2 regions of the Neobacillus sp. PS2-9 genome follow, and region 1 is predicted to be linked to the other one. Evidence: riboswitches for the same ligand, from Rfam matches in the RefSeq annotation. Region 1 holds a riboswitch; the other holds the start of a gene.

What was found. Region 1 has a riboswitch for preQ1 ahead of RCG25_RS22450 (QueT transporter family protein). Riboswitches for the same ligand answer to the same signal wherever they lie in the genome.
Region 2: another riboswitch for preQ1. It lies ahead of queF (preQ(1) synthase); the one in region 1 lies ahead of RCG25_RS22450 (QueT transporter family protein).

The regions. Positions count from the first base shown of each region.
Region 1 is NZ_CP133269.1:4,487,443-4,497,522, forward strand. Features, by position in the region: gene RCG25_RS22420 (carbohydrate ABC transporter permease) at 1-727, opposite strand, end outside; gene RCG25_RS22425 (ABC transporter substrate-binding protein) at 919-2,229, opposite strand; gene RCG25_RS22430 (glycoside hydrolase family 13 protein) at 2,721-4,391, opposite strand; gene RCG25_RS22435 (globin domain-containing protein) at 4,696-5,100, opposite strand; gene RCG25_RS22440 (VOC family protein) at 5,191-5,601, opposite strand; gene RCG25_RS22445 (hypothetical protein) at 5,804-6,295, opposite strand; PreQ1 riboswitch class I at 6,487-6,531, shown strand; gene RCG25_RS22450 (QueT transporter family protein) at 6,540-7,025, shown strand; gene RCG25_RS22455 (hypothetical protein) at 7,068-7,580, opposite strand; gene RCG25_RS22460 (DinB family protein) at 7,761-8,285, shown strand; gene RCG25_RS22465 (sugar phosphate isomerase/epimerase family protein) at 8,344-9,312, opposite strand; gene RCG25_RS22470 (Gfo/Idh/MocA family protein) at 9,309-10,080, opposite strand, start outside.
Region 2 is NZ_CP133269.1:4,320,617-4,330,696, reverse strand. Features, by position in the region: gene RCG25_RS21685 (Bax inhibitor-1/YccA family protein) at 142-780, opposite strand; gene mscL (large-conductance mechanosensitive channel protein MscL) at 829-1,221, opposite strand; PreQ1 riboswitch class I at 1,366-1,412, shown strand; gene queF (preQ(1) synthase) at 1,495-1,995, shown strand; gene RCG25_RS21670 (LuxR C-terminal-related transcriptional regulator) at 2,060-3,562, opposite strand; gene RCG25_RS21665 (DUF6230 family protein) at 3,772-4,347, shown strand; gene RCG25_RS21660 (DUF6114 domain-containing protein) at 4,363-4,749, shown strand; gene RCG25_RS21655 (hypothetical protein) at 4,763-5,977, shown strand; gene RCG25_RS21650 (aminopeptidase) at 6,020-7,252, opposite strand; gene RCG25_RS21645 (MDR family MFS transporter) at 7,619-8,890, opposite strand; gene RCG25_RS21640 (DNA topoisomerase III) at 9,884-10,080, shown strand, end outside.

The DNA.
Region 1 (10,080 bases):
CCATTGCGACCATTTGCGTGGAATTGTAAGGCCCACCGCCTGTTAATGATAAGTTTTGGTCGTAAAGCTTGAAAGTATTCGATAATGTTAAGAACAAACTAACTGTAAATGCAGGAGCAACTAACGGGAATACGATAAAGCGTAGACGCTGGAGTGAACTAGCGCCATCTATTTCAGCAGCTTCAATCAGCTCTGTCGGTACACCTTCTAAGTAAGAAATATAGATTACCATGATATATCCGGCCATCTGCCAGCTCATTAGGATCACTAAGCCCCAAAAACCAGTGTTTGTAGTAGAAAGCCATCCTTGTAAGTTTTCGATTCCAAACAATTCTCCAACACCGGCAAATACCTTAATAAAAATAAACTGCCAGATAAAACCTAGAATCAGACCACCAATTAGGTTTGGCATGAAGAAGATTGTACGTAGGAACTTACTTGTTTTAATTTTTGATGTCACGATAAGTGCTAAGGCTAAACCAAAGAAGTTAATTAAAATAATGGAAACGACAGTAAACTTTACTGTAAACCATAATGAATCTAAGAATTCCTTGTCTTTAAAGACATTAATATAATTCTCGAAGCCTATAAAGCCGCCCACTTCAATACCATTCCAGTCTGTAAATGAATAGTAGACTCCAAAGAGCAATGGAATGATAACAACCATAGATAATGCTAATAGAACTGGGGCTAAAAATAACCAATATGATAATTCCCGCGTACGCATCATGGTAAAAAAACCTCCAATGTGTTTTGTATTTTTTCTAAGTTAGTAATGATTGAAAGAAAAGGGGCTGATCGATAAGTAAAGCCTAACTACTAAAGTTACCCCTTATGAACCAGCCGCTTGTCTCTCTGCTAATTTATAATGGGTCCTGCTTTTATCAAGTAGGACCCATTATCTTTGTTCATAAGGGATTATTTATTACGTGCTTTTTCCCAAGCTTCTTTTGAAGTTTTCACTACGTCATCCCATTTAGCTTCTTTGCTCAAATATTTTTGGATTTGAACACCAAGTGTATCTTGTCCCCAGCCAGTTGGGTAGCCCATGAATGTCCAGCCGATTGTCTTGCCATCTTGAGCATATTGATAAATTTCTTTTGAAAGTGGATCACTGATTTTTGATGCATCAAAGCCATCATAAGCAGGGATAAATTTGAAGTCGTTGATAACGATTTCTTTACCTTCGTCAGATGTATATAACCAGTCTAAAAATTTCTTAGCTTCAGCTTGTGTAGCTTTGTCTTTGTTGCTGTTTACGCCCCAGTACATTGGGATACCAACAGGAATGGCATCTTCTTTGTAGCCTTCAACAGGGATTGGTAATAAACCAATGTTCTTATCAGCGAAATCTTTGTCGATACCAGCGATTGAACCATATGCCCAGTTACCTTGTTGAATCATGGCTACTTTTTGAAGAGAGAATAATTCTTCAACTTGTTGAGCATAGTCAAGGCTTACAGTTGGTTGAACAGAGTAGTTGTTTTGAAGATCAAGGACCTTCTTGAACGCATCACCATATTTGAAGTCAACTTTCTTTGCACTGAATGCATTTAGAACGTTGTTATCAAATTCTGGAGCTAAGAATGCATTGGATAAGTGTAAGCCAGTTACCCAAGTTTCTTTACCAGGAAGGGCAAATACTGCTTTTAGACCAAGGTCACCCTTTTTAGAATCTAAAGTTTTTACAGCCTTTTCAAGGTCTGCATAGCTCTTGATTGATGTTGGATCAATGCCAGCCTTTTCAAATATTGCTTTGTTATAGATGAAGCCGTAACCTTCTTGGTTGTATGGTAATCCTAAAACTTTGCCATCTTTAGTTACCCCATCAAGGGTTCCTTTTAATGCCTTTTTAGAAGCTTCTGTATCAGAAAGGTCAGCTAATTTCTTTTGCCAATCTTCCACATCTTGTGGTCCACCGATGTTGTAGATTGCCGGCTCTTTACCTGAAGCAAATTTAGATTTTAAAGCAGCACCATAATCTTCACCGCCACCAACAGTTGTGATGTTGATATTTACTCCTTTGTGTGCTGCTTCATATTTCTTTGCAGCATCTTCAAATTGCTTTTTGAATTCTACTTTAAATTGGAATACATCAAGTGTTACATTTCCACCTTTTGACTCTTCTTTAGCTCCGCCATCTTTATCAGCGTTACCACAGCCTGTTAAAAGGAGACTTAATGAAAGAAGCCCAGCTCCAATTCCAGAAAATAATTTTTTCTTATTCATGATTTACCCCCATACTGAAAAATTTTGTAAAGCGTGTTGTTTCTGTGCAAAGTAAGAAAACATAGATGCATGTATTTTGTTCTATTTCGAACATTCTATTCTAGATGACTTAAATATATTTGATATCATACTAGTAATAGTTTAAGCGTGCAATCGTTTGCACTTACTTTTAAATAAAAAACTATTTTAGTATGTTGGTTTAAGTATCTAAGTTAGCATTCGAAATGTAGTAAAACTTTGCTATCTAAGAAAACGTTTGCACATTATAGCAGAAAAACTGTAAAAAAATCGTTATTCCTCAATAAAAATTCTACTTACTTTACAGTTAATATCTACTAATACCCCCTATACATTTTGTATATCGTTAGCGAAAACGTTTGCACTAATCGATAGATTCATAGTAGCACTTTTAAAATGTATGCGCAATCATTTTTTAATTTTTTTTATGGGGACAGTCCCCCGCCGCTTTAAAGCAGCGGGGGACTGTCCCTTTAATTTGTTAGAACTCTTACCTCATATGGACGAAGTGTATCTGATGTTCCCGCTTCATAGTTGGAGAGAATCATTTGGGAATTTGTTATGCTATTGACTAACTTTTCCTCGTTAATCTCTACCTCTTCCCCACTAAAATTACTTAAAACCAAGAGGCGTTCATCATTCAAGTTTCTTTCATATGCAAAGATTGATGGGTGATCTTTGAGTAACAATTGAAAATCGCCTTCTACGATAATATCCATTTCCTTACGAAGGGAAATAAGCTTTTGATAAAAATAGAAGATAGACTTTGGATCTTCTATCGTACTTTTCACATTGATTTCTTTGTATCTTGGATTGGATTTAATCCATGGCGTTCCTGTTGTAAACCCTCCGTGCTCTGATGCATCCCATTGTACAGGTGTTCTTGCATTGTCTCTTCCTTTCGCGTAGATGGAAGTCATAATATCATCATGCGTATAGCCTAAAGCTGAACGTTCCTTGTACATATTTAGGGTCTCAATATCACGGTAATCATCTAAGGAATCAAACTTCACATTCGTCATACCGATTTCTTCACCTTGATAAATATATGGGGTCCCTTGCATGAAATGAAGACAGGCTGCTAACATTTTTGCTGACTCCACGCGGTATTCCTGGTCATTACCAAAACGAGAGACAATCCTTGGCTGATCATGGTTATTCCAATATAAACTGTTCCAACCTTTGTTATGAAGTCCTACTTGCCACTTTGCTAAGTTTTCCTTTAAGTCCACGAGATTGAGCGGTTTTAAGTTCCACTTACCACCGGGGGCACTATCTAAATCCATATGCTCGAACGTAAAGATCATATTAACTTCATTTCGTTCAGGATTGGTATAAAGAATGGCATCTTCTGGTGTGGTTCCAGGCATTTCCCCCACCGTCATAATCGGATAATGCGTTAAAACTTCCTGATTCATTTCCTTTAGAAATTCATGAATTCTAGGACCATTCATGTAAAAAGGGCTGCCATCACCATAGAATTGACCTTCCCCTTGCACACCATCAGGTAAACCTGGCTGTTTTGAAATCATATTGATTACGTCCATTCGGAAGCCATCGATTCCTTTATCAAGCCAAAATCTCATCATGCGGTAAACTTCCTCACGTAAGGCTGGATGTTCCCAGTTAAGATCAGGTTGTTTTTTCGCAAATAAATGCAAGTAATATTCCTTGGTGGCTTCATCATAATCCCATGCAGGACCGCTGAAAAATGATCCCCAATTGTTCGGTTCTTTCCCGTCTTTACCCTCACGCCAGATATAATAGTCGCGGTATGGATTGTCTTTCGATTGTTTCGATTGAACAAACCATTCATGCTCATCAGATGTGTGGTTAACAACGAGGTCCATGACTAATTTCATGTCACGTTTATGTACTTCTTCAAGCATCTGGTCAAAATCGGCCATGGTGCCGAACTCTTCCATGATTTTTTGATAATCACGGATATCATAGCCATTATCATCATTCGGTGAATCGTACACAGGGCTTAACCAGATGACATCCACACCAAGCAACTTCAAGTAATCCAGTTTTTGAATAATCCCTTGGATGTCGCCGATTCCATCTCCATTCGAATCCATAAAGCTTCTTGGGTATATTTGATAAACAACGCTTTTCTTCCACCATTGGTCATTTGTTTTCAATTGGAATCCTCCTCACTATAAACAACCACACTATACCATAAAAAATGAAAGGGGTTAATTTTTACTATTACTCTTCATTGAACTTGCCTGTTAATTTCCGCTCCAGGCACGAGCGGTTCGTGGGTGTTTCGGCGCAAGCGCCTGCGGGGTCTCCCCTGAACCATACTCCCATAGGAGTCTTCGTGCCTTCCGCTCCAATCAACAGGGTGTAAAAATCAACAATGTTCTTTAACATAGCCAATAATATAAAAAATCCTCACCCTGGTTAAGTACAGGTAAGGATTTTTGTTAATTCGCAAATTAATTAGTCGCGGTCAGGACTGTTTACCATTATGCCAGCAACCTGCGTTAAACGATCATAAAAGGCTAGTCCTGCTGGGTTTTGATCGAGTCCAATTTCCTGAAAGGCTTCTCTCATACAGCGTAGCCAACAGACTGCTCTTCTTGGGGTTACTTCAAATGGTAAATGCCGTTCTCTCATGGCAGGTGGTCCAAATTCCTGGCTGTATAAAGCAGGACCTCCTAAAAATTGTGGAAGAAACATTCTCTGCTTTCGCTTAATTTCTTCCATGTCCCCTTCAAATAAAGGTCTTAATTCCGGGTCTGCATATACTCGTGGATAAAAGGCATTAACTAGTTTGTCAATGGTCTCTTGTCCACCAATTTCACTATATAGAGATTTAAAGTTATAATCCAATTCCTTCACCATCCATCCTTTATTTTTCCCCTATTTCAGATAATTATAAAGCTTTCTTGAATGGTATTTTGTGATTTACATCACGGAATAGATAAAATTACATCAATTTCCAGAAGAGTCTTTGTCCACTTTAGGCGCAACTAATTCCACTTTTATTCGATCAGGGTCTTCAAAGAATACTGCATAATGTGAATCTCCCCCTGCGAACGGGTGTCGATCCTGATACAAAATAGGTATACCTTTTTCCTTCAATTGATCAGTCATCCAGTCTACTTGCTCTTTGGATTCTGCATGAAATGCAAGATGATTTAAACCAACCCTTGAACGGTGGTAAGGGACATCCATGAATCTCTTTTCCACTTGCACAAATACAAGATAGGTATCTCCGTATTTCCAACTAATACCTGAATCCCATTTCTGATACTTTTCATATCCTAATTCAGTTAAAAACCATCCCCAAAATTCAGTTGTTTTTGATAGATTCGAAACATAGATCTCTAAATGGTGCAGAATGATGTTTTCCCCCTTTATTTTCTGATATTTTAGGGCCTCTTACTGTAGAAAAACATTTATTCTATTATTTTATCATTTATTATTTGCGATTTTGATGAGTTTATTTGCGATAACGAATGGTTTATTTTCTTAAAGTAGCAGTTTATTTGCGAAAAAAGCCAGTTTATTTGCGAACACAGAAAAAGCCGACTTAATAGTCAGCTTATTTAGTGAATATTTTCTGAATAAGCGATTTTGGTTTCTTTCTCAATTTTTCAATTATACTTTGGAATCCATACATGATGACTGATTTAATGAAAAATAAAAGCCCCATTTGATAGTGCTTCATGCTAACAAGTGAAACAATCCCCATTCTTCTTAACGCAATCATCCCCGGAAAGGCAAAAAGGGTGTCAAGAATAAGGTTCAATAGTAAGTATCGGAAAAAGTTTCCGAATGTGAATTTTAATATCCATAATGATCCCACAAAAAATGGCCCTATCATAAAGGGAAGTTCGCCCATTGTTTTTGGAATGAGTTTTTCATAAAATCTCCACCATAGCCGCTTTTTCGAAAAATAACTCTCAAAAATGACCCAAACGAAGATAAACAAAGCACCCGGGTAAAATCTCTTGAAGGACCGCTTTCCTAGGAGTGGCAGTGATAACCAGGGTATTAGCATCATTGCAAGTAAAAACATTTTATTTTGTTTCATAATAATACGCCATTCCTTTTTTTCTTTTTATCATGCACGGATTTTTAATATTTATGTAAAAATTTCCTGTAATTATTTTTGAATAGCGTGGCACAAAAAATGGGCCTTTTAATTTATGTACAGATTAGCCTTGGACTTCACGTGGAATTGACGAGTAATTCAATTTATATTAATATATTAATTTGCCTGTAAGTTATGTGGTTCGAGAACCTCCCACACAAAAAAACTAAGGAGCTAATTATATATGAAAATTAATACAATTGTCGTAAACGGTATTGTAGCAGCATTGTACATTGCAGTCTCTGCTTTAATCCAGCCGTTTGGATTTACCCAAGTTCAGTTTCGTGTTTCCGAGATGTTCAATCATCTAGTTGTTTTTAACAAAAAATATATCTATGGAATTGTTCTTGGTGTGTTTTTAACAAATTTGTTCTTTTCACCGATGAAGGCCTATGACCTTATTTTCGGTGTCGGTCAATCCGTAATTGCCTTGTTAATCACGATTGCCTCTGCAAAATATATCAAAGGCTTATGGACACGTATGATCGTGAATACACTTGTCTTCACGTTAACGATGTTTTTGATTGCTCTTGAGCTGCATTTAGCATTTGACCTACCATTTATGTTCACTTGGTTAACAACCGCAGTTGGTGAATTTGTGGTTATGGCTGTGGGTATGCCAGTGATGTATGTAATTAATAAGCGTGTTCGATTTGATAAAATCGTCTAAACAAAAAAAGAGTTGCTGCAAACGCAGTGACTCTTTTTTGAATTAATTCATAGAATTATCATCTAATCTGTAAAAAAGAATACCATTCTGCCCGTACCAAAATTCAATCGATTGATGGTTCTTCTGATCTACGTAACCTAGTATATCTGCCCCTTGCTCAGTACGTTCATAAAAATTCTCTCCATAAGCCTTTTTCGCTTTTGATATTGAATCCCCAACTTCAATTCCTTTTGCGGTAGGTATCCCTGAGCTTTCTACGATAAAGCGAAAAATACCGCCCTGTTCATTCGTAGCAATCTCTAGTCCATCCTGAATTTTGTAATATCTAAAAGTCTCTGTGTCTCTACTTTTATGCTTCTGTTCTCCATAAAAACTAATAAACCGATCTGAATGAATATCATCAAATAGATAGAATCCATTAATATTCTCATTATGTAGGTCGGTATGTTCCGTAAACTGATGATGAAAGGAACGAGGAAAATGTGGTTTTGACAATAAAAATATTGAACTTATAAAAAGGATAAACACAATAATTATTACTATACTCTTACTCACAATTATTCCCCCTCAGAAGCATAGAAACTCTATGTATATTTAAATCATAATACATAGTAGTTCTATGCACAAGTGTTTATTTTCTAAAATAATCCAATTCGAGTTGCTTTTATTTGGTATTTCTTTGCAAAAAGGCATAAAGTAGTAGTAGATGATCGCAATTTGGAGGGAGAGATAAAAATGTTACAACGTCCTTTAACTAGTGAGTATCCTGAATATTATGTACCCTATGTGAATCTGGTTCCCGAAGGAGACCTATTAGCGATTTTAAGTGAGGATCTAAAAAGTACGATTGAACTTTTTGACGGTATTTCGGATGAAGATGGGCATTTTCGTTATGCCCCAACTAAATGGAGTATCAAAGAAGTTCTCGGCCATATGACAGATACCGAAAGAATTATGAGTTATCGCCTGCTTCGTATTGGCCGCGGTGACCAAACGGCTTTAGCGGGGTTTAATGAAAATGATTTTGTAGAAGGCTCTCAAATTAACAAGCAATCTATCAAAGATATACTTGAGGATTTTATAGCGACACGCAAGGCTACGATTACTTTAATTAAAAACATGCCTGCTGAAGCCTGGGGCAACAAAGGCAATGCCAACAATACGGAAGTGACTACCCGTGCCATCGGCTACATAATTGCAGGTCATGCCATTCATCATAAAAAAATTATTAACGAGAGATACCTTACATCAAAAAAATAGGTAACATGAAATAAGCAGTCGGAGTATTGCCCGACTGCTTTTTCTATTACTCATATACTTATACCCACCACATTTGTGAAACAGGCTCTTCAATTAGAACAGATTTTAAATTCACAACTGCTCGCTTAAAGCCTTCTTCAATGGACATGATAGGATCCTCATGTTCAATGCTGACCACATAATCGTAGCCATAGGTGCGGAGTGCACTCATCATGTCAGACCATTCCTTCAAACTATGGCCACATCCTACGGAACGAAAACTCCATGCACGTGAACGCACTTCCCCATATGGCTGCATATCTGTTAAACCATACATATTTACATTTTCTTGGTCAATATACGTATCTTTCGCATGGAAATGATGGATGGCATTTTCTTTTGCTAAAATTTTAATCGCAGCCACAGGATCGATTCCCTGCCACCATAAATGACTTGGATCCAAGTTGGCCCCAATCGCATCACAGGTTTCTTCGCGCAACTTCAACAGCGTGTATGGAGTATGAACTAAAAAGCCGCCATGAAGCTCGAGGCCAATTTTCACCTGATGTTCCTTCGCATACTGGCCTACTTCCTTCCAGTATGGAATCAACTTTTCTTCCCATTGCCACTTTAACACGTCTCCATATTCGTTAGGCCAAGGAGTCACCGGCCAATTAGGAAACTTGGCTTCTTCATGGTCGCCTGCAGTACCAGAGAAACAGTTTACCACTGGAACTCCTAACAAGGATGCTAGTTTAATTGTTTTTAAAAGTGTCTCGTGAGACTGCTTCGCGAATTCTTTCTCAGGAGAGATAGGGTTTCCGTGACAGCTAAAGGCACTTATCGTTAACCCTCGCTCTTCGACTTTTCCGATATATGCCTTCCGTGCTTCTTCACTTTCTAATAACGGGTCTAAATCGCAATGGCTGTTTCCTGGGTAGCACCCAGTTCCTATTTCAACGGCATGAAGGCCTGCCTTTTTTACGGTATCAAGCATATCCTCGAACGATTTTTCAGCAAATAATACGGTAAATACACCTAGTTTCATTGGGAAATCCCCTCTCTAAAAGATTCACTACTTTCATAGATTCGATCAATAATTTGAGAAACTTGAAGCGCCTCCTCTGGCTTGACAACCAATTCTTCCAATCCCAGACATGCTTGGATAAAGTTTTTTGCCTGTGGCAGTCCAAGATTCTCTTCACCTGGAATCCAAGCAGCTTGGCTATTTAGCAGCATGCCATTTTTAGTGGTATAAAGCTCAAATGGAAACACACTTAATCCGCCATCCACTCCAGAGATGCTTAGATGTTCCTTGTCGTCATTGATGTTTGCCGCCCATGAAGTTTCAAATAGCATCGAAGCACCATTTTCAAACTGAGCATACGCTGTGACATGGTCATCGACATCAAACGTTTCATGATTAAACTCGCCCCATTGATTCACTTGATTCGGCATTTTACTTAACGTGTTATATGTGGTGCCTGACACCATTGTTTGTTTGGGATTTCCCATTAGCCATAAAGCGAGATCGAGGAGGTGACAGCCATAGTCAATCAGACTTCCGCCTCCTTGAAGATCTTTATTCGTAAACACACCCCAGCCCGGCACTTTCCTGCGTCTTAAAGCCTGAACTCTGACTACAAGTGGTGTACCTACCTCTAGCATGGCCTTCTTTGCTGCCTGAGCTTCCTTCATGAAACGATAATGATAAGCGATCGCTAGAACCTTATCCGCTTTTTTTGAAGCAGAATTCATTGCTTCACATTCCTCCGCACTTAGTGCCATCGGCTTTTCACATAGAACATGAACACCT
Region 2 (10,080 bases), 170 kb from region 1:
AACTGGGTAACATAGAATCGATCTACGTGCCCGAAATGGATCCAGAAAAGAGAACCGGGTAACATAAAACCAGTCTACCTAATAAACTAGGTACTAATAAAGTAAAAGGAGCTTGGAATGTGATCCAAGCTCCTTTTACTATTAATCTTTACTTGATAGAATCCCCAAGATACGAAGAATGCTAATGAATAGGTTAATAAAATCAAGGTATAGGTTTAAGGCCATCAATGGAACTTCTTCTGCTCTTACACCGTAATGCTTCATTCGGCTGATATCAAAAAGTACATACCCGCTAAATACGACTACACCAATAAAGGAGTAAGCAAGCATTCCTGTTGAGCTTAACGGGAAGAAAATATTAAAGATGGAGATGGCTACTAAAGCAAGCAGTGCAGCCAGCAAAAATCCACCTAAAAACGAGAAATTACGTTTTGATTTTGCCGCATAAATAGAAATACCTGTAAAGACAACGGTAGTACTTGCAAAGGCCATAACTACTACGTTTGCTCCTGATGTCGCTAAGTAGTGAGCGACAATTGGGTATAGTGTGATACCAGAAAGAAAGGTAAAGACATAAAGGAATGAGTACGAGATGGCTTTTTTTCGTCTTAAAAAGAACGCAGATATAAGCATGACAAATTCTAAAATATACAATGGAATCATAAGCCAAGACGGTACAATAAACGCACCAGCCATTGTGCCTAAGAAAGCGATAGCAAGTGATAGAGCAAATGTCCGTAATACGGATGGCATAAACTCAGTAGATGTTTGAGTATACAAGTTTTTCACCTCTAAATTTATTTGTTACTAGAATATACGTACAAGAGGTCAAGATGTTTCATTTTTTCTTAAAATATCTCGATCTTCCTTTAATAAGTCGCGAATTTCAGCTAAGAGTTCTTCTTGGCGGTCAATTTTTGCTACAACCACAGCGGGTTCCTCTTTCTTTTTAAAGCGATTAATGAATTTTACAAATAGGAAAATAGAGAAGGCGATGATAAAGAAATCAACAACAGTTTGAATAAATTGTCCGTATTTTAAATCATGATAAGCAAGTTTAGAAAACGAGTCTGTTTTTCCAATCAATAATCCAATTAATGGCATAATGATATCTGAGACCAGAGACGAGACTATTTTTCCAAATGCCCCCCCAATAATAACCCCAACTGCTAAATCAATGACATTGCCCTTCATGGCAAATTTCTTGAATTCGTTCCACATGACATACTGCCCCCTTTCTTATACTTAGTATTATTGTACCTTTATACCCTATCCTTCTCAAGGCTTCCCATAAAATGCTGATTGACAGTGGACGCAAAATTCACTATAGTTACTATGAAATTAATTACATGGATACCCGAATACTGGGGAGAGGTTCATAGCAGACACCCTCTATAAAAAACTATGGAAATGGAGAATTCAACCATATCCTTAGGATATGGTTTTTTATTTCTTTCTTATAGTTATAACCGGGTTATATAAGGAGGACTAACAATGGCAGAAGGAAGAACAGATGCTGAATTAGAAGGTGTAACATTATTAGGAAATCAAGGAACAAAGTATTTATTTGAATACACGCCAGAGGTTCTAGAGGCGTTTGATAATAAACACCCGAACCGTGATTACTTCGTAAAATTCAATTTTCCTGAGTTTACAAGTCTTTGTCCAAAAACAGGACAGCCTGACTTTGCTACAATTTATATCAGCTATATTCCGGATCAAAAGATGGTGGAAAGCAAATCGCTTAAGCTTTATCTTTTCAGCTTCCGTAATCATGGAGATTTCCATGAAGACTGCATGAATATAATCATGAATGATTTAATTAAGTTAATGGATCCTCGCTATATTGAAGTATGGGGCAAATTCACGCCAAGAGGCGGAATCTCCATTGACCCTTACTGCAACTACGGCAGACCAGGTACGAAATACGAGCAAATGGCTGATCATCGTATGATGAACCATGATTTATACCCTGAAAAAATCGATAACCGCTAAATTTGGGGACAGTCCCCCGGTGCGTTAATGCGTAAAAGGAGCAGCTGCTAGCAGTTGCTCCTTTTTATGATATGAGTTTCATTTTTATGGCCTTTACAGCGGCATCCGTCCGATTTTTAGCTTCTAGTTTCTGAATGATAACGGATATATAATCTCGTACGGTATAGCTGCTCAGATGGAGTTTTTCAGCTGCTTCATTGATAGAGGCACCCCCTGCGATCAATTGTAATACCTCTTTTTCACGCATGGTTAAGACAGAGTGCGTCCCACCGAACTGGTGTAAGGCTTCATCCCATATAGAATACAACAATTCCCCGGCATAATGCCCAAATTTGATGAGCGTCGATAGGGTTTGCATGCTGATATCAAAATGTGAATTTTCGCCTTGATCTAATAGAGCAATCCCAAGCAGTTTGCTTTTAGTGGGAACGAAGATGGGTAACACCACTAATGAGCGAAGTTGAAATTCATTTACATATTTTTTGGGTAACACATCTAAGGCATTAGAAAAGTAAAGCGGCTGCGAATGGGTTAACGAGCTTAAATATTTTTCTATTAAAGAGAGCCCTAATATTTCTTCTTGGATTTGCTGCACAGAAGGAATGCTGACATTATAGCCCGAAACACCAATCCCTTTATCTTCGTAATGATTATACAAAAACAAACCACAGCGGCTAAACGGCATATAGTCGACTAACCCCTTTGTAATCGCCTTTACGGCATCATCCACGCTCCGTGCACGTAACAAATGCTGTAAGAAGAGGAGAGACCCATCCTTCCACTCCATCCTGCTCTCAAGCTGTTGGAGCTTTAACTGTCGAAGATACATACCTCTAATAAAATCACATTGATGTTCTGTAATCGTCGTTCCAGGATCCCGTACACAAACAAGTAACACATCATTCAGACAAGGTACCTGAACAATGTCCGATTCCTCCTCGCCTGTGCCGATTAGTTTATTTATCGCTGATGAAAGATGGCTGATTTGACTGGCTTTCAAATTGGAGCACATGTCGATTAAATGGGTGTCTACAGCATAATCGTCTGAACAGACAATACTTTCAATTTGGTAATTCTCCAGCTCCTTTTTAACCACAGCCGCCCACTTCATGGGAATGATATCAGTGACGATCATATTTTTAATCCACTTTTTATTTTGTTCTTCCCAGCTTTGTGTTAACAATGCCTGATCCATCATTCGTGAAAAAAACGATTGTATGGCCTGGTGGTCAAGAAAAGTAGCTTCCGATTTTTCTGCTAGAAGCTTATGAAATATATTTTCAATCGTTGAGACGAGAGAAATGGAATCGGATTCATTGTATTCGGTCGAAAATCGATTTTGCCATTCTGTGAGAATCGAATGGATGAAGGTATCTGCATTTGTAGCTTTTCCGGCTGAAACCTTCTTTAATGCTATTTGAATCATCGTATCTATTTCATCTACTAAATGATCATTTTGAATCTTTAATGTAGGTTGAAGTTTCCTCCATTCCATCAAGAAGGGCTCTTTCAGTTCAAGTAAGAGGGTCATCCCTTTTTGTACAAGCTGTTCGATTTTATGCTTCATTGTCATCCACCTCCGTAACGAATGCTTCTGCTTTTTCTAAATAATACGAAGAAAAAATTTCCAATATGTCCGTAGTGAAAAAACTGTACCCGTCATTTGTCGGGGGTCTCTTTTTTTTACGATATTTTCCGTGATTGTAGGAGGATACCTTAGGTTGTATTGTAAAGGAAAGGTTGTATATTGAAAATTGGGAAAATAGGAGGGGTTTCATGGAAAGCACGATTCAGCTTGTTGAGGGTACCACAAGTAAAAAAGTTTTTTGGTCAGCGTTAGGAACAGGAATCATAGCTCTAGCCCTACTTTTAGTGTCATTTGGAATATCTGGGGTAGCCTATGCGGTACCTATTGCCGGTGTAGGGGACTTTTATGTAGAGTTTGATAAATTAGAAGGAAATGGCTATGTCTTCTACCCGAAAATGGGAGAAACAAGCTCTTCTGATTCAGCACCACAAGGGACTAATTTAATCGACACCTTAACGATCGACAATCTACAGCTATACAAGGACTTCCAAGTTGGTGGCGAATGGATCCGGGTTAAAATTACTGCCTCCAAACCGGTACAGATTACTGGTTTGCAGCATGATGCCGGACTTATTGAAGCCAACGCCAAATTTCAGAATTTAGTACTCCAGGAAAAGCATAGCGATGACTGGCAAAAACAATTCCAGCAAACCTCTTCTAAAATTACCCTAGAGCACGCAAAATTAAAGACTCATTACCTATTTCAAAAGACGATAAATATGAACGGGATGAGATTAACAGTTGAGAAGATTAATAAGAAATAAAGAGGAGGGACTTTGATGGCATTTAAAAAGTGGCGAAAAAAACGGCCGCTAGGGGGAGCAGTAACTACCATTCTTAGTGGTCTGATGATCTCGTGGGTCCCATTAAACCTTTACCTCAGTACATTTCTTCCTGGCTCCATAGCCATCATCGGTTTATTGTTTGGCGGAGTCATTACTTTGTTAGGTATCGTTGCCCTATTTTTTCCGAATGCATCTAAAATACTAGGAATCTTTACTATTTTTCTATCCATTCTCTCGGTGATTGGGGCATTGGGAGGCTTCCTGTTTGGAACCCTTTTTGGAATTATCGGAGGGGCGTTATTAATGGCATGGCGCCTTGCTCCCGTTCAAGTGAAGGCAGCACCTCCAAACAGAGTTGATAAGACGGTTCATACTGTCTAAAGGGGAGCGAACTATGTGGTGGAAAAGCAAGTACTTCGTTATAAACATTTGTATCCAGCTATTGTTTTTATCATTCTTCCCTTTCAGCTCTGCTGTAAAGGCCGAAAGTACAGCAAATGAAGGCTTTGTTATTGAAGCGGACCGTGTTGTTGGGTCAGGTATGACGGCGTCCATTGTGAAGCGGGAAACATCTGAAAGTGATCAGAAGCCCATGCTGCGATTCCACTATAAATCTGCAGTCATCTATGGAATGAGATTAACCAAGCAATTAGAATCTTCCAATGGCCCAGTTACGATATCCTTAAAAGCAAAAGGTCCCGTTACTGTAAAAGATATGACAGTGGATACATCGGCCATTTCCTTTAAGGGTGCTTGTGTCAAAGCATCAGAGACGATTCCGGAGCTGGGGATGGAAAATGTGGTTATGAATGCACATTATATGGAATCTAAAAACAGCATAATTAACCAATTAGTCCTCGACACATTGGCTGGTAAGCGGGGGGCTCCTCATCCTGATCAGAGTAAACTTTTACAAGATTTAAGTAGGTTACCTATCAATCAGATAGATAAAGAAATTGAAAAAATATCAAATGGACATTTGCCGCTAACGTGTGAGGATGGTGGAAAGGGAGATGAGTCTCCTGGTAGCATCGGAGTTGTGACCGACCCACTTCCGGATATGGTTGGCGTAGTGACAAAGCCACTGGAGCCGGTGTTGGAGCCACTGGAGCCGGTATTAGAGCCACTAGAACCTGTGTTGAAACCGCTAGAACCTGTGTTGAAACCACTAGAGCCTGTGTTGAAACCACTAGAGCCAGTCCTAAAACCACTAGAACCTGTGTTAAAACCATTAGATCCTGTTATGAAACCGCTTGAACCAGTCTTAAAACCAGTGGAGCCAATCGTAACAGGTACAAAAGAAAAGGTTGATCAAGTCGTTCAAACGACGTGCGAGCAGTTAAAGAATGCCAATGGAGTCATCACAAAGGAATTGGCATTGAATCTGATTGATGAAGCCATTTCGAAAAAGGTACCTTTGAATTCAATCTGTCAGAATGACACGACACTAACAAAAGAACTTCAAAGCTGGGAAAAGAGTCTACTAAGCTCACTAGGACTACTAGATTTATTAGGAAAGGTATTAAATGAGGACCCGGTTCAGCAACTTAAGAAAATGCGTGAAAAAATAGCTAAAGAAAAGGACGGAGCAGTTGTGTATTCTCAATAAAAAGGAGGATGACCATTATGGTCATCCTCTCTCTGTGTTATCTTAGAAAGCCCAGTTTCCTGCTCTGAAGATTGGCTCAGTCTTTCCATCGGCTGTGATACCATCGATGTCCATTTCAGGAGATCCAATCATAAAATCTACGTGTGTAAGACTTTCGTTAAGTCCATTCTCAGCTAATTCCTCAGATGACATTTTCTTACCACCCTCGATACAGAATGCGTAGGCACTTCCGATCGCTAAATGGTTCGACGCATTCTCATCGAATAATGTATTAAAGAAAAGAACATTAGATTGGGAGATTGGTGAATTATAAGGGACCAGCGCCACCTCGCCAAGATAATGTGAACCTTCGTCCGTTTCTACAAGACGCTTCAAAATTTCTTCGCCTTGTTCTGCTTGATAACCAACAATTCGTCCGTTCTCAAATGTAATCGAGAAACGGTCAATGATGTTTCCAGCATAGCTTAATGGCTTTGTGCTTGCAACCGTACCATTGACACCCGTTCTTAATGGAACAGTGAAAACTTCTTCAGTCGGCATGTTGGCCATGAATTCGAAGCCTTTTTCATTGATGCTTCCGGCACCAACCCAAATATGTTTCTCAGGAAGTTCGACCGTTAAATCTGTACCTGGAGCTGTGTAGTGAAGCTTTTGGTAGCGTTTGTCATTTAGGTATTTTACCTTTTCATGAAGCGTTTCGTCATGCTTTTTCCAAGCTTCTACTGGATTTTCTACATCCACGCGTGTAGCTTTGAAAATCGCATCCCAAAGCTTGTTTACTTGGTTTTCAGCTGGCTCGTCAGGGAAAACCATAGCTGCCCAAGCTGGCGATGGAGCAGCAATAACAGTCCAACTCACCTTATCTGATTGTGCAGCTTTCCGATAATTTGCTAAAGCTTTTCCAGCCGCTTTGTTGAAGTTGGAAATACGTTCTGGATTAACGCCGCTTAGCAAGTCTGGGCTTTGGGAAACAACAGACATAAAGGCAGCACCTTTTTCTGCAAGTTCATCCATTTCCTTTGCACGCCAAACAGGGTACTCAAGAAAAGCCTCATCCGGAGCTAAATCGTATTTTGTTCTTGTAACCGTATCATCGTTCCAGTTCACAATGACATTGTGGGCACCTGTTTCGTAGGCTTTTTTCACAACTAACCGAATAAATTCTGCCGCATCAAGAGTGGCATTGACGACCAACGTTTGGCCAGGCTGAATATTTACACCGACTTTAACAGCAAGCTCAGCATATTTCTCAAGATTTTTTTGAAAATCACTCATATGTATGTCTCCTTTTTTCAGAATCTTCCTATATTGTATCGTTTTTCTTTAGAAAAAGAAACCGATAACAAAATGTAACTGGAATCTATTTACAACAAAAAAACAGTAGAGACATTTCATCTCTACTGCAGCTTGCTACCGTATACTTTTATATTAAAATAAACACCTGCTGAAAATAACACTAGAAAAGTAATGATTCCTGATACTGAGGTTGGAGACATGAATTGTGACAATTCCATACATTCCACCGTCCTTATATATTAACCGTTTACAAGTTAATTATAATATTAAAAGAGGTAGATGTGAACATTTTAGTACAATTTTTCGAAATTTATTTGAACTTAAATACAAAAAATGGGACCGTGTTTACGATCCCGTAATGGTAGCTTTTTTTTCAAAATGAACAAACATAATCCAATACAGTACAGCACTTGCGAGGGCAAGAATGCAAAGGACGAAAAAGGTCCAGTCATAGCCAATCCACACGGTCAATGGAATAGCAAGCGGAGCAATAGTCCGGCTGATTGTAAACCGCAAGCTGGCTGCCGCAAAATACTGACCCCTCATATGCTCAGGTGCTAGCTTTGAAACGAAGCTCTGCTGCAGTCCTGCCCCCATTAATTCAGCAAACGTGAATACCGCCATTGCCAAGATTAATCCCCATATCCAATGTGTTTGACTGAAAATAACAATGGAGATGGCGTACACAATAGAGGAGAGAACAAATACATTTCTTTCATAATATTGATTCATCCACTTTGTCACAAACACCGTTAATAAGGCAACGAGCAAGCCATTTTCAGCGAGGACGATTCCAAATACCTGTTCAGCCTTAATCGTAAACGACCAATCACCGACAGAAAAGAGTGTTTGATTTTTCACGAAATCCTTTATATAAACAGGGATTAGCAGATCCAGCTGCATAAACGTCTGCCCAGCCAAAACTCCTGCGAGGATAAATAAAAGGAAGGTCTTATCCTTAATGATGAGGGAATAATCCCTCAGTTGATTGAGTAAAAAGTAATACCACTTTCCATCGCTAGAAAGAGCAGTATTCTGTTGGAGTGGTGCCGTTTCTCTGATCATTTTGGCAAGAATCAATCCAAATAAAATACAAACAAATCCAGCTACAAGTAACAGCTGAAAGCGGTAGTGAACATAAAAAATGGATCCTAATATAGGCCCGACCACAACTGCAATATTAATAGATGTATAAAAAATGGCAAATACACTACTTCTATGTTTTTCTTCCACGACATCTGCAATCATCGCCTGACTAGCAGGCCAGTAAAAGGAACCAAAAACCCCTGCAACCGCGAACGAAATAAATCCAATCCAAGGGGAATGGAGCCAGGGAGAGCTGGCTACAGCAAAAGCTAAGAAGGAAAGCCCTTGACCAATGGCGGAAAGAACCATCATTCTTTTTCGTCCGAAGCGATCTGCGCAATATCCGCCCATCAGGTTTGCAGCGACAGAGAAAACCTGAGAAAAAACTAATAATAATCCTGCTTTATTTTTACCGAACTCGTCTGCAAAATAGATGGTTAAGAACGGGAAAAACATCCAAAAGGTAATATTCATCATGGCTTCACTATATAAGCGAACCTTTAAGTTTGGGTCCCAATCTCTAATTCTCATGTTGAATCCCCATTTCTCTATTTCATGTCAATCCATCATACTATTCTCATGGAAGGAATTTCAAGAAAAATGTAGGTAAACAAATGTGTATCTACAAAGAACCTGAGAAAAACTTAAGCGGGAGAGTGGACAGTGACTGTTGGCCACAGTAAAAAAGCTTATATGTAACTACGCACACAATTCCCATAGCTCCACCAAAAAGGCTTGATGGGAATTGTGAGGAGCGCACAGTGCCCGATGCTCCACTTAAAATGCTTGCTTGGGAATTGTGAAGAGTTCACAACTCCCTATGCTCCACTAAAAAGGGTTGCATGGGAATTGTGAGGAGCGCACAGTGCCCGAGGCTCCACTAAAGATGCTTGCATGGGAATTGTGAAGAGTTCACAATGCCCGAGACCCCACTAAAAATGCTTGCATGGGAATTGTGAGGAGCGCACAGTGCCCGATGCTCCACTAAAAATGCTTGCATGGGAATTGTGAAGAGTTCACAATGCCCGAGACCCCACTAAAAATGCTTGCATGGGAACTGTGAAGGGTTCACAACTCCCGAGACCCCACCAAAAATGCCTGCATGGGAATTGTGAAGAGTTCACAATCCCCGAGGCCCCACTAATAAGGCTTGCATGGGAATTGTGAAGAGTTCACAACTCCCGAGACCTCACCAAAATGCTTGCATGGGAACTGTGAAGGGTTCACAACTCCCGAGACCCCACTAATAAGGCTTCCATGGGAATTGTGAAGAGTTCACAATCCCCGAGGCCCCACTAATAAGGCTTGCATGGGAATTGTGAAGAGTTCACAACTCCCGAGACCCCACCAAAAATGCTTGCATGGGAACTGTGAGGAGTGGACAGTGCCAGTATCCCTTAAAAAGAGTTAGAGTGGGAACTGTGAGATAAGACTATCAACTCTATTAATAGAGGTTGAATTACTGAATCCAGTTGGGACGTATGCTATAGTTAACATACGAAAACTTGAAAGGATGTTTTAAATTTGGTTAAAAGTGTTGTAATTGCTGAAAAACCTTCTGTCGCACGTGATATTGCACGTGTGCTTAATTGTCATAAAAAAGGAAATGGGTTTCTTGAAGGAGATAAATATATCGTTACATGGGCGCTTGGGCATCTAGTCACACTTGCTGATCCAGAAAATTACGATGTGAAGTATAAATCATGGAAATTGGAAGATTT